Regions from separate parts of the Streptomyces sp. NPDC055962 genome, predicted to be linked through region 2. Evidence: riboswitches for the same ligand, from Rfam matches in the RefSeq annotation. Region 2 holds a riboswitch; the other holds the start of a gene.
What was found. Region 2 has a riboswitch for S-adenosylmethionine ahead of thrC (threonine synthase). Riboswitches for the same ligand answer to the same signal wherever they lie in the genome.
Positions count from the first base shown of each region.

Region 1: linked by a shared signal. The riboswitch ahead of ACFC51_RS10100 (aminotransferase class V-fold PLP-dependent enzyme) and the one ahead of thrC (threonine synthase) in region 2 are both predicted to bind S-adenosylmethionine.

Region 1 is NZ_JBHJYN010000002.1:1,077,322-1,083,913, forward strand. It holds gene ACFC51_RS10085 (Rieske 2Fe-2S domain-containing protein) at 1-650, shown strand, start outside; gene ACFC51_RS10090 (cytochrome bc complex cytochrome b subunit) at 647-2,272, shown strand; gene trpD (anthranilate phosphoribosyltransferase) at 2,393-3,457, shown strand; SAM riboswitch class IV at 3,542-3,659, shown strand; gene ACFC51_RS10100 (aminotransferase class V-fold PLP-dependent enzyme) at 3,841-5,217, shown strand; gene ACFC51_RS10105 (Lrp/AsnC family transcriptional regulator) at 5,299-5,580, opposite strand; gene ACFC51_RS10110 (rhomboid family intramembrane serine protease) at 5,577-6,326, opposite strand; gene ACFC51_RS10115 (hypothetical protein) at 6,497-6,592, shown strand, end outside.
Region 2 is NZ_JBHJYN010000010.1:158,551-165,142, reverse strand. It holds gene groL (chaperonin GroEL) at 1-1,512, opposite strand, end outside; gene ACFC51_RS26170 (cold-shock protein) at 1,873-2,079, opposite strand; gene ACFC51_RS26165 (MoaD/ThiS family protein) at 2,530-2,805, opposite strand; gene thrC (threonine synthase) at 2,834-4,132, opposite strand; SAM riboswitch class I at 4,151-4,278, opposite strand; gene ACFC51_RS26155 (glucosyl-3-phosphoglycerate synthase) at 4,432-5,382, shown strand; gene ACFC51_RS26150 (trehalose-6-phosphate synthase) at 5,455-6,592, shown strand, end outside.

The DNA.
Region 1 (6,592 bases), on a different contig from region 2:
CGACCCCCGAGGTCAAGGCGCAGGTCCTGGCCGACTTCGCGGACGGTGCCCGGGAGTCCGCGCTCGGACGCCGGAAGCTGATCCGCAACACCATGTTCGGTGCGCTGGCCCTGGTGCCGCTCTCCGGTGTGGTGCTGCTGCGCGACCTCGGTCCGCTGCCGGAGAAGAAGCTCCGCTCGACCCTGTGGGCCAAGGGCAAGCAGCTCGTCAACATGAACACCATGGAGCCGCTGCGTCCCGAGGACGTCGTCGTCGGTTCGCTGACCTTCGCCATGCCCGAGGGCCTGGAGGAGGACGCGCACGACTTCCAGACGCAGATCGCCAAGGCCGCCCTGATGATCATCCGCATCGAGCCGGACAACATCAAGGACAAGCGCGAGCGCGAGTGGGCCCACGAGGGAATCGTGGCCTTCTCCAAGATCTGCACCCACGTCGGCTGCCCGATCAGCCTGTACGAGCAGCAGACGCATCACGTGCTCTGCCCGTGCCACCAGTCCACCTTCGACCTCTCCGACGGCGCCCGCGTCATCTTCGGTCCGGCCGGTCACCCCCTCCCACAGCTGCGGATCGGCGTGAACAGCGAGGGCAACCTCGAGGCGCTCGGTGACTTCGAAGAGCCCGTCGGTCCTGCCTTCTGGGAGCGCGGATGAGTACTGCGACGGAAACAAAGCGCAAGGCGCCCGCCGGTGAGCGGGTGGCCGACTGGGCGGACGGCCGGCTGGGCGTCTACGGCCTGGCCAAGGGCTACATGCGCAAGATCTTCCCGGACCACTGGTCCTTCATGCTCGGTGAGATCTGCCTCTACAGCTTCATCATCATCATCCTCACGGGTGTGTACCTGACGCTGTTCTTCCACCCGAGCATGAACGAGGTCGTGTACCACGGCTCCTACGAGCCGATGCAGGGCATCCGCATGTCCGAGGCCTACGCCTCGACGCTGGACATCAGCTTCGACGTCCGCGGTGGGCTGCTCGTCCGGCAGATCCACCACTGGGCAGCGGTGATCTTCCTCGCCGGCATGTTCGTGCACATGTTCCGGGTGTTCTTCACCGGCGCGTACCGCAAGCCGCGTGAGATCAACTGGCTGTTCGGCTTCCTGCTGTTCGTCCTCGGCATGTTCACCGGGTTCACCGGCTACTCGCTCCCGGACGACCTGCTCTCCGGCACGGGTGTGCGCTTCACGCAGGGCGCCATCCTGTCGATGCCGATCGTGGGCACGTACATCTCGATGTTCCTGTTCGGCGGGGAGTTCCCCGGCGGCGACATCATCGCCAGGTTCTACTCGATCCACATCCTGCTGCTGCCGGGCATCATGCTCGGGCTCGTGGTCGGCCACCTCATCCTGGTCGTCTTCCACAAGCACACGCAGTTCGCGGGTCCGGGCCGTACGAACAAGAACGTCGTCGGCATGCCCGTGCTGCCGGTGTACGCGGCCAAGGCCGGCGGGTTCTTCTTCCTGGTCTTCGGCTTCATCGCGATCATCGCGGCGATCGCCACGATCAACCCGATCTGGGCGCTCGGCCCCTACCGTCCCGACCAGGTGTCCACGGGCGCCCAGCCGGACTGGTACATGGGGTTCGCCGAAGGCTTCGTCCGTGTGATGCCGGGCTGGGAGATCAACCTCTGGGGCCACACGCTGGTCCTGGGCGTGCTGATCCCGCTGGTCCTGTTCGGTGTGATCCTCGCGGCCCTGGCGCTCTACCCGTTCATCGAGTCGTGGATCACCGGGGACAAGCGCGAGCACCACATCCTGGACCGTCCGCGCAACGCTCCGACCCGCACCGGTCTGGGTGTGGCCTGGGTGACGATCTACTTCGTCATGCTGATCGGCGGCGGCAACGACATCTGGGCGACGCACTTCAACCTGTCGCTCAACGCGATCAGCTGGTTCGTGCGGATCGCCTTCTTCGTCGGCCCGGTCGTGGCGTTCGTCGTCACCCGCCGGATCTGCCTCGGCCTCCAGCGCCGCGACAAGGAGAAGGTGCTGCACGGGCGCGAGTCCGGCACCATCAAGCGCCTTCCGCACGGTGAGTTCGTGGAGATCCACGAGCCGCTCAGCCCGGCGCAGCTGCACACGCTCACGGCGCACGAGCAGTACAAGCCCCTCGAGATCGGCCCGACGGTCGACGAGAACGGTGTCGAGCGCAAGCCGTCGGCTCTCCGGAAGCTGCGGGCCAGGCTCAGCCAGAGCTACTACGGCGAGGACAACCAGATCGCCAAGCCCACCGTCGAGGAGTACAAGGAGATCACCGAGGGCCACGGCCACCACTGATCACCAGCTGAACGCCACAGCAGGAGCCCCGTCCATCCGATGGACGGGGCTCTTCGCTGTCCCCGGGGCTGGATAGGGTGGAGGCATTCTTGTACCGGCTGTGGACCCCAGGAGCGGACCATGAACGTTGTGACCCCGGACGGCGGCGACAGCGTGGCGGCCCCTACCTGGCCCGGCGTGCTGACTCCCCTCCTGCGCGGTGAGGACCTGAGCGAGGACGACACCGCCTGGGCCATGGACCGCATCATGAGCGGTGAGGCCTCGGACGTGCAGATCGCCGGCTTCGCGGTCGCGCTGCGCGCCAAGGGCGAGACCGTCGGCGAGGTCACCGGACTGGTCCGCGCCATGTACGAGCACGCCCACACCATCCACGTGCCCGGCCGCACGGTCGACATCGTGGGGACCGGTGGCGACATGGCCAAGACGGTCAACATCTCCACCATGTCCGCGATCGTCGTCGCGGGGACGGGCGCGAAGGTCGTCAAGCACGGCAACCGGGCCTCCTCCTCGGCGAGCGGGGCCTCCGACGTCCTGGAGAAGCTCGGCGTCAACCTGGACCTGACACCTCAGCGCGTCGTGACGGTGGCCGAGGAGGCCGGCATCACCTTCTGCTTCGCCGTGAAGTTCCACCCGGCCCTGCGGTACGCGGCCAGGGCACGCAAGGAGCTCGGCACGCAGACCACCTTCAACATCCTGGGCCCGCTCACCAACCCGGCCCGGGTGCGCTCCCAGGCCATCGGGGTCGCCGACGTGAAGATGGCGCCCATCGTGGCGGGCGTACTGGCGGCCCGGGGGAACTCGGCGCTCGTCTTCCGGGGCGACGACGGCCTGGACGAGCTGACCACCACGGCGACCTCGCGGGTCTGGATCGTGCGTGACGGCGCCGTCCGCGAGGAGGCCTTCGACCCGCGCGACGTCGGCCTGGACCTGGTCCCCGTCGAGGCCCTGCGCGGCGCGGACGCCTCGTACAACGCGGACGTGGCCCGCCGGCTGCTCGACGGCGAGCACGGCCCCGTACGGGACGCTGTGCTGCTCAACTCCGCTGCCGCGCTGGTCGCCCTGGACCCGGGGGAGGGCACGTTGAACGAGCAGCTCGCCGCGGGGATCGCGCGGGCGGCGGAGTCGATCGACTCCGGCGCCGCCAAGCGCGCGCTGGAGCGCTGGGTGGCCGCCAGCAACGCCTGAGGGCGCACGGTGTGAGCAAGGGCGCAGTCCGGATCGCGGACTGCGCCCTTGCGCGTCGTCGCGGGTATGGCAAGATGCTGCGCAGGTCATGAGTGACAGCGACTACGGCCCCGGCCCGCTGTCCGGCAACCCTCCGTCCGTGGCGGGGTGCCCCGGGTGAAGACCAGGCCGCAGGCAGCGAGGTCTGTGGCAAGCGCGGGCCCCTCGGCATCTCGAATGCCACCCCTTGGGGTCCTGGTCCCAGGGAGCCTCTTGTGAGCAAGCGAATGCGATAGGGCTGGACGCCCCCCTTCGCGCACCCACTTCTTCTGTCCCCGTGCTGCTGCCGTGTCCTGTCGGACCGCCGGTGCGAGGATTTCGCCTGCCTCTTACGGGAGTTCGCCATGTCTGTCTCCACCGCTGCCGTCGACCAGTCGGTTTGTGCCCCTCTGCCGGTTCTGGGTGCCGATGTCACCGTTCCGCTCGTGACGGGCGGAGACGTCACCTACGCCGCCCTCGACTACGCGGCCAGCGCCCCGGCCCTCCGGCGCGTGTGGGACGACGTGGCCGCCTACGCCCCCTACTACGGCAGCGTGCACCGGGGGGCCGGCTACCTCTCGCAGCTCTCCACCGACCTGTTCGAGAGCAGCCGCGTGACCGTCGCGGAGTTCCTCGGCTGCCGGGCCGACGACCAGGTGGTCTTCACCCGTTCCACGACCGACTCCCTGAACCTGCTGGCGGCCGCGCTGCCCGCCGACTGCCAGGTGTTCGTCTTCGAGACCGAGCACCACGCCTCGCTGCTTCCCTGGCGCGACGCCCGGGTGACCTACCTCGACGCCCCGCGCACCCCGGACCAGGCGGTCGCCACCCTGGAGCGGGCGCTCGCCGGCCGTGACCCCCACGGGCCCGCCCTGGTCTGCGTCACGGGCGCGTCCAACGTCACCGGAGAGCTCTGGCCGGTGAAGGAACTGGCCGCCGCCGCCCATGCCCACGGCGCGCGGATCGTGCTCGACGCGGCGCAGCTGGCGCCCCACCACCCGGTGGACATCGCCGAGCTGGACGTCGACTGGGTCGCCTTCTCCGGCCACAAGCTGTACGCCCCCTTCGGCTCGGGCGTGCTCGCGGGCCGGGCCGACTGGCTGGTGGCAGCGGAGCCCTACCTCGCCGGCGGCGGAGCTTCCCGGAAGGTCGCCCGGCGTGCCGACGGCGGTGTGGACGTCGAGTGGCACACCACGGCGGCCCGCCACGAGGCCGGATCGCCCAACGTCATCGGCGTCTACTCCATCGCGGCCGCCTGCAAGGCCCTGACCGAGGCGGGCTTCGACCGGCTGGTCGCACGGGAGCAGCAGCTCGTGACCCGTGTCCGCGAGGGGCTGGCCGGTGTCCCGGAGGTCAAGGTGCTCTCGCTGTTCGGCGACGACGCCCCGAGGGTCGGCGTCATCTCCTTCGTCGTCGAGGGGTGGAACAGCTCGCACTTCGCCGCGGCGCTCTCTGCCGAGTACGGCATCGGGGTGCGCGACGGACTGTTCTGCGCCCACCCGCTGGTGCGGACGCTGCTGGGCAGCGAGCCCCAGGACCCGGGTGAGTGCGGCGCCCCGGAGGCGGCGCCGGGGGAGAGGTCCCTCAACGCCATCCGGGTGAGCTTCGGCGCCGGCACCCCGGACGAGCACATCGAGCGGTTCGTCGGGGCTGTCCGGGAACTGGTGAGCAAGGGCGCCCGCTGGACCTACCGCACCGAGGAGGGCCGCTGCGTGCCCGACCGGGGTGCCGCGCAGGTCTGACCGGCCCGGAGACGGCTCAGGCGGGGGACGGGAGGCAGCATGCCTCCCGTCCCCCGCCTGAGCCGTACGCGCAAGGAGCCCTCAGGCGTCGAGGCCGATGGCGAAGGCCGCCTCGAGGTCGTGCTGCGAGTAGGTGCGGAACGCGACATGGGTGTCCGTCGCCTCCACGCCCTGGATCTTGCTGATCCGGCCCGGGATGACATCGGCCAGATCGTCGTGCCGCGCCACCCGGACCATGGCGATCAGGTCGTACGTACCGGTGACCGAGAAGACCTCGCTGACGCTGTCCAGCGCGGCGATGGCCTCGGCGATCTCCGGAATCCGGTCCACGCTGGTCTTGATGAGCACGATCGCGGTGATCACGGCTGTCTTTCTCCCTCGGTGGCCGTGGCTGGAGCTTTCACTCTAGTCCCCCGGAACCGGCCCCAGGCGTAGAGGAACCCGGCCGCGAACCCCGCCACGTGGGCGAGGTACGCCACGCCCGGGCCGCTGCCCGCGCTCTGCGCCGCCAGCCACTGCAGGACGAACCAGAACACGAGGACGATCCAGGCGGGGAAACGCAGCGGGAGGAAGAAGAGGAAGGGGAAGAGGCTGGTGACACGGGCCCGGGGGAAGAGGTAGAGGAACGCGCCGAGCACCGCCGAGATCGCCCCCGACGCCCCGACCAGCGTCTGGTCGGAGCCCGCGTGGACCACCGCGTAGGCCACCAGGGCGAAGTAGCCGCACGCGAGGTAGAAGAAGGTGAACTCGGCGCGGCCCATGCGTTCCTCGGTCATCGCGCCGAAGACGTGGAGGAAGAGCAGGTTGCCCAGCAGGTGCAGCCAGCTGCCGTGCACGAAGAGCGCGGTCAGCGGGGTCAGCGCCGCGTGCGCCGAGCCCTCCATGAGCTCGCTGGGGATCACACCCCACTGCTCGAAGTACCCGGCCTGAGCGGCCAGGAGGGCGTCGGCGCCGCCCCGGACGGGACGGAACCCGGACAGCGGGCTGATCAGGAACACCGCGCAGCAGAGCGCGACGATCCCGTACGTGACCGGGGCGCCGCCCGCCGAGGCCGCGGCCCCGAGCTCCCGGGCGCGCTCCCGCCAGTGGACCTGCCGCCGATCGATCACGTACAGAGCATGACGCACCCGGCGAGAACGGGACAGACCGCCTCGCCGTGTCGATGGGTATGCGCAAGGCCGTAGGGTTGCGGCAGGACATCCGCAGTTCGACGGCGCACCGCGAGATCGAAGACCTGGGCACGCACGAGACTCGACGAACGACGAAAGAGGACGCAACGATGACGACGGTTCCCCAGCCGACGGACGGGACCCGCTGGCGCTGCACGCTCTGCGGCAACCTGACCCGTTTCGATGTGACGCGCTCCTCGAAGGTC
Region 2 (6,592 bases):
GGCGTTCTGCAGGGCGGAGCGCGTGACCTTCGCCGGGTCGATGATGCCCTCGGCGATCATGTCGACGTACTCGCCGGTCGCGGCGTTGAGGCCGTGACCGATCGGCAGGTTGCGCACCTTCTCGACGATGACGCCGCCCTCGAGACCACCGTTGACGGCGATCTGCTTGAGCGGGGCCTCCAGCGCGAGCTTCACGGCGTTGGCGCCCGTGGCCTCGTCACCGGTCAGGTCGAGCTTCTCGAAGACGGCCGAGGCCTGGAGCAGAGCCACGCCACCACCGGCGACGATGCCCTCCTCGACGGCGGCCTTGGCGTTGCGCACCGCGTCCTCGATGCGGTGCTTGCGCTCCTTGAGCTCCACCTCGGTGGCGGCGCCGGCCTTGATGACGGCCACGCCGCCGGCCAGCTTCGCGAGGCGCTCCTGGAGCTTCTCGCGGTCGTAGTCCGAGTCGGAGTTCTCGATCTCGGCGCGGATCTGCTTGACGCGACCCTGGACCTGGTCGCTGTCGCCGCCGCCGTCGACGATCGTCGTCTCGTCCTTGGTGATGACGACCTTGCGGGCGGTGCCGAGCAGGTCCAGGCCGGCGTTCTCCAGCTTGAGACCGACCTCCTCGGAGATGACGGTGCCACCGGTGAGGATGGCGATGTCGCCGAGCATGGCCTTGCGGCGGTCACCGAAGCCCGGGGCCTTGACGGCGACGGACTTGAAGGTGCCACGGATCTTGTTGACGACCAGCGTCGACAGAGCCTCGCCCTCGACGTCCTCCGCGATGATCAGCAGGGGCTTGCCCGACTGCATGACCTTCTCGAGCAGCGGAAGGAGGTCCTTCACGTTGCTGATCTTGGAGTTGACGATCAGGATGTACGGGTCGTCGAACGACGACTCCATGCGCTCCATGTCGGTGGCGAAGTACGCCGAGATGTAGCCCTTGTCGAAGCGCATACCCTCGGTGAGCTCGAGCTCCAGACCGAAGGTCTGGGACTCCTCGACGGTGATGACGCCTTCCTTGCCGACCTTGTCCATCGCCTCGGCGATCTTGGCGCCGATCTCGGTGTCGGCGGCGGAGATGGAGGCCGTCGAAGCGATCTGCTCCTTGGTCTCCACGTCCTTCGCCTGCTCCAGCAGAGCGGCGGAGACGGCCTCGACGGCCTTCTCGATGCCACGCTTGAGAGCCATCGGGTTGGCACCCGCGGCGACGTTGCGCAGGCCCTCGCGGACGAGCGCCTGGGCGAGAACGGTGGCGGTGGTCGTACCGTCGCCGGCGACGTCGTCCGTCTTCTTGGCGACCTCCTTGACCAGCTCCGCACCGATCTTCTCGTACGGGTCCTCGAGCTCGATCTCCTTGGCGATGGAAACACCATCGTTGGTGATCGTGGGCGCGCCCCACTTCTTCTCGAGGACGACGTTACGGCCCTTGGGGCCGAGGGTGACCTTGACGGCGTCGGCGAGCTGGTTCATCCCGCGCTCGAGACCGCGCCGTGCCTCCTCGTCGAACGCGATGATCTTGGCCATGTGAAGTGGTCCTCCCGGACAGGGGTGGATTTCTCCGGACCGAGAGGCGCCCGCGACGGACGGCCAGCGTGCTCAGTGGTTCCTTGCCCCACTGGGCCTGCGGGCCTCACCGGCCCGGTCCAAGTTTCTGTCACTCTCACCTGGAGAGTGCTAACGCCAATGATTAGCACTCGACCCCTGCGAGTGCAAGCGTCCCCCTCGGGATGTGGACAACCGGGAGGGCTGCGGGTGGGGCGCGGGCACCCGCTCCGACATGCGTACGAGCGGCGGACCCGACAGAGACGCACGCGGGGCCCGTACCTCTCATGGAGGTACGGGCCCCGCGTGCGTGAGTAGTGTCGTTGGCCGACCGCGCCGAACTCAGCCGACGGCGAGCTTGACCATGTCCGCCTGCGGCCCCTTCTGGCCCTGCGAGATCTCGAATTCAACTCGCTGACCCTCTTCGAGGGTGCGGTACCCGTCCATCTGGATCGCGCTGTAGTGGACGAAAACATCCGCACCACCGTCGACCGCGATGAAGCCGTACCCCTTCTCCGCGTTGAACCACTTGACGGTGCCCTGAGCCATGCCTAACTCCCCTATTACTGGCCCTTGCACGAGCACCGCACTTCGCGGGCCCGGGTCAGAACTCACCCTCCGACAGGAGAGGGTGGCGTGCGCCGGAACGCGTCGACCGCGGCCGAATGTATCTGCCCAACTGCCCTCTGCAACAGGTCAATCGGACGAGAATTCTGGGCGCACGCGACCACACGGATAGGCGGAATTCATGGGATTCCAGGGCAAGTCGGGCCTGACAAAGGCCACTTATGCCTCAAGGGGTTCACGTACTTTGGCTGCTTCTTGTCGCGGCCAGGCGCATTCTCATATGCGGGCGGCGCGGGCAGCTGCGGGGACTTCCCCAACTGTACCGCGCTCAACCATGCAGAATGCCCCCCTCCGCTTCTCTCGCGGAGGGGGGCATTCTGCTCACTCTGTGGAATCGGGCGGCCGAGCCGGCCCGTGTCGCGCCTGCGGCGGTCAGCCTCCGGCGACGGCCGGGATGATGGAGACGCCGGCGCCGTCCGGGGTGGCGGCGTCCAGGCCGCCCTCGAAGCGCACGTCGTCGTCGTTGACGTACACGTTGACGAAGCGGCGCAGCTTGCCCTGGTCGTCGAGGACGCGGGCGCCGATGCCCGGGTGGTTCTGCTCCAGGGACGCGATGACCTCGGAGAGGACCGCGCCCTCCGCCGAGACCTCGGCCTGACCGTCCGTGTAGGTGCGGAGGATGGTGGGGATACGGACCTTGACGCTCATGTGGGTGCCTTCCTTCGGTCTCGGGTGGTCAGTTGGCGGCGGCGAGGCCCGCGTCGCGGAACGCGTCCAGGCTGGGCCGGATCGTCGCAGACAGGCCGGTCGTGGGGGCGACCGCGTCGAGCGTCTTGAGGCCGTCGCCGGTGTTCAGGACGACGGTGGTCAGGGACGGGTCGAGCAGGCCGGCGTCGATCAGCTTCTTCGTCACGCCGACCGTCACCCCGCCCGCGGTCTCCGCGAAGATGCCCTCGGTGCGGGCCAGCAGCTTGATCGCGTCGACGACCTGCTCGTCGTCGACGTCCTCGACGGCACCGCCGGTGCGCCGGGCGATGTCCAGGACGTACGGGCCGTCGGCCGGGTTGCCGATCGCCAGGGACTTGGCGATGGTGTTCGGCTTCTGGGGGCGCACGACGTCGTGACCGGCCTTGAAGGCGGTGGAGACCGGGGAGCAGCCCTCGGCCTGGGCGCCGAAGATCTTGTACGGCTTGTCCTCGACGAGGCCGAGCTTGATCAGCTCCTGCAGGCCCTTGTCGATCTTCGTGAGCTGCGAGCCGGACGCGATCGGGATGACGAGCTGGTCGGGCAGCTCCCAGCCGAGCTGCTCGCAGATCTCGTACGCCAGGGTCTTGGAGCCCTCGCCGTAGTACGGCCGCAGGTTGACGTTGACGAAGCCCCAGCCCTCGCCGAGCGGGTCGCCGATGAGCTCCGAGCAGAAGCGGTTGACGTCGTCGTAATTGCCCTCGATGCCGACCAGCTCACCGCCGTACACCGCGGCCATGACGACCTTGCCCTGCTCCAGGTCGTGCGGGATGAACACGCAGGAGCGGAAGCCGGCGCGGGCGGCGGCGGCACCCACGGCACCGGCGAGGTTGCCGGTGGAGGAGCAGGAGAGCGTGGTGAATCCGAAGGCGCGGGCGGCCTCGACGGCGATGGCGACGACACGGTCCTTGAAGGAGTGCGTCGGGTTCCCGGAGTCGTCCTTGACGTACAGGCCACCGGTCACGCCCAGCTCGCGGGCGAGGTTGTCGGCCTTGACCAGCTTCGTGAAGCCGGGGTTGATGTTGGGCTTGTCCGCGACGTCGGCGGGGACCGGCAGCAGCGGCGCGTAGCGCCAGATGTTGTTCGGACCCTCGGCGATGCGCTTCTTCAGCTCTTCGGGGGAGCCGCTCGGCAGGTCGTACGCCACTTCGAGCGGCCCGAAACAGGACGCACAGGCGAAAATGGGACCGAGCTCGAAACGCTCGCCGCATTCGCGGCAGGAAAGCGCCGCGGCGGGACCGAGGTCCACGGCGGAAGAATTGGTGTTCGCTGCAACTGTCTGCACGGCCATGATGGCGGAGGCCCTTTCTCCTCATCTTCCTTGCGACGTATTTCGCCACAAGACGGAATTGGCACCTTCCCCACCGTGACCTCGCGGTCGGCAGGAGGGTTGCCGGGACTTCAACGGGCCGTTCCCTCAGTCCCTCTGGATGAGCGCTGTGGCACCGGACCATGGATCCGGGCGTTTATTCGCCGACCGACCCCGACATGCGAGGGTCATCCGCGTTGTTCAAGACTGTAACCGAAGCACCGGACGGTTGAGATAGTCGTCCGAACCGCGAGATGGATCACATACAGGGAGTATCGACCGTGCTGGAAGAGGTGGAACGCTGGCTGACCAGGCGTTCCTGGTCGGCTGCCGACCGCCCGCTGGACCGCCTGACGGCCGCGCGGGCGAGGGATCCGCACCGTGCGCGGGTGAGCGTCGTCCTGCCCGCGCTCAACGAGGAGGCGACGGTCGGCGCGATCGTCGCGGAGATCCGGCGCGAGCTGATGGAGAAGGTCCTGCTCGTCGACGAACTGGTGGTGATCGACTCCGGATCCACCGACGCCACCGCCGAGGAGGCCCGCCGGGCGGGCGCCCGGGTCGTCCACCGGGACGCGATACTCCCCCGCATCCCCGCCCTGCCCGGCAAGGGCGAGGTCCTGTGGCGCTCGCTGCTGGTGACCAGCGGCGAGATCGTCTGCTTCGTCGACGCGGACCTCGAGGACTTCTCCGCGGACTTCGTCTCCGGGATCGTCGGACCGCTGCTGACCGACCCCTCGGTGCACTTCGTCAAGGCCATGTACGACCGGCCGCTCGACGGAGTGGCAGGCCAGGGCGGCCGGGTGACCGAGCTGGTGGCCCGCCCGCTGCTCAACCTGCACTGGCCGCCGCTGGCCGGCTTCGTACAGCCGCTGGGCGGCGAGTACGCGGTGCGGCGCTCCCTGCTGGAGCAGCTCCCCTTCCCCGTCGGTTACGGGGTGGAGCTCGGCCTGCTCGTCGACGCGCTGCACACGGTCGGCCTGGACGCGCTGGCCCAGGTCGACGTCGGCGTACGCAAGCACCGCCACCAGGACGGCCAGGCCCTCGGCCGGATGGCGGCGGCGATCTACCGCACGGCACAGCAGCGGCTGTCCCGCGGACCGCTCGTACGGCCCGAGCTCGTGCAGTTCGAGCGGGGGCCCGGCGGTTTCGTCCCGCGCACCCACGCGGTGGACACCGAGGAGCGGCCGCCGATGCGGGACATCGCCGAGTACGCGTCCCGCGACGCGGCGTGACGCCCCGCCTCCCGCCCGGCTCCACCCCCGCTTCACGTTTGGCGGCTTCCCGAACGGGCTAGGTTCGGGTACATGGTCTCCGAGCACGCTGCCCAGGTCCTCGTCGCGTCCAACCGCGGCCCGGTGTCGTACGCACGGCGGGAGGACGGCACGCTCGACTCGAAGCGGGGCGGCGGCGGGCTCGTCTCCGGCCTCAGCGCCGTCGACGACAAGCTGTGGGTGTGCGCCGCGCTCAGCGACGGCGACCGTGAGGCGGTCCGGCGCGGGGTGTCCGAGCCCGGCGTCCGGATGCTCGACATCGACGCCGGGGTCCACGCCGACGCGTACAACGGCATCGCGAACTCGGTGCTCTGGTTCGTGCACCACATGATCTACCAGACGCCGGTGGAGCCCGTCTTCGACGCGGAGTTCCGCCGGCAGTGGGCCTCCTACGAGACCTACAACCGGGCCTTCGCCGAGGCGCTCGCCGAGGAGGCCGCCGAGGGCGCCGCCGTCCTCGTGCAGGACTACCACCTCTCCCTGGTCCCCGGCATACTGCGCGAGCTCCGCCCCGACCTGCGCATCGGGCACTTCTCACACACCCCCTGGGCGCCCGTCGACTACTTCCGGCTGCTGCCCGACGACATCGGCGAGCAGCTGCTCAAGGGCATCCTGGGCGCCGACCGCGCCGCGTTCCTGACCCGCCGCTGGGCGGACGCCTTCATCGGCTGCTGCACGGAGATCTTCGGCGGCACCGGCCACACGCGGATCGGGGTGCACGGCCTGGGCGCCGACGCGGACTTCCTGCGCCGCCGCTCCCGCGAGGACGACGTGGACGAGCGCATGGAGATCCTCCGGGACCAGGTCGGCGCGGACCGTCGCACGATCGTGCGGGTGGACCGCACCGAGCTCTCCAAGAACATCGTCCGCGGCCTGCACGCCTACCGGGCCCTCCTGGAGGAGCGCCCCGAGTGGCGCGAGCGGGTGGTCCACGTGGCCTTCGCCTACCCCTCGCGGCAGGACCTCGCGGTCTACCGCGACTACACGGCCGAGGTCCAGCGGGTCGCCGACGGCATCAACGCGGAGTACGGCACGGAGGGCTGGACCCCGGTCCTGCTCCACGTCGACGACGACTTCGCCCGCTCCCTGGCGGCGTACCGGCTGGCGGACGTGGCGCTGGTCAACCCGATCCGCGACGGCATGAACCTCGTCGCCAAGGAGGTCCCGGTCG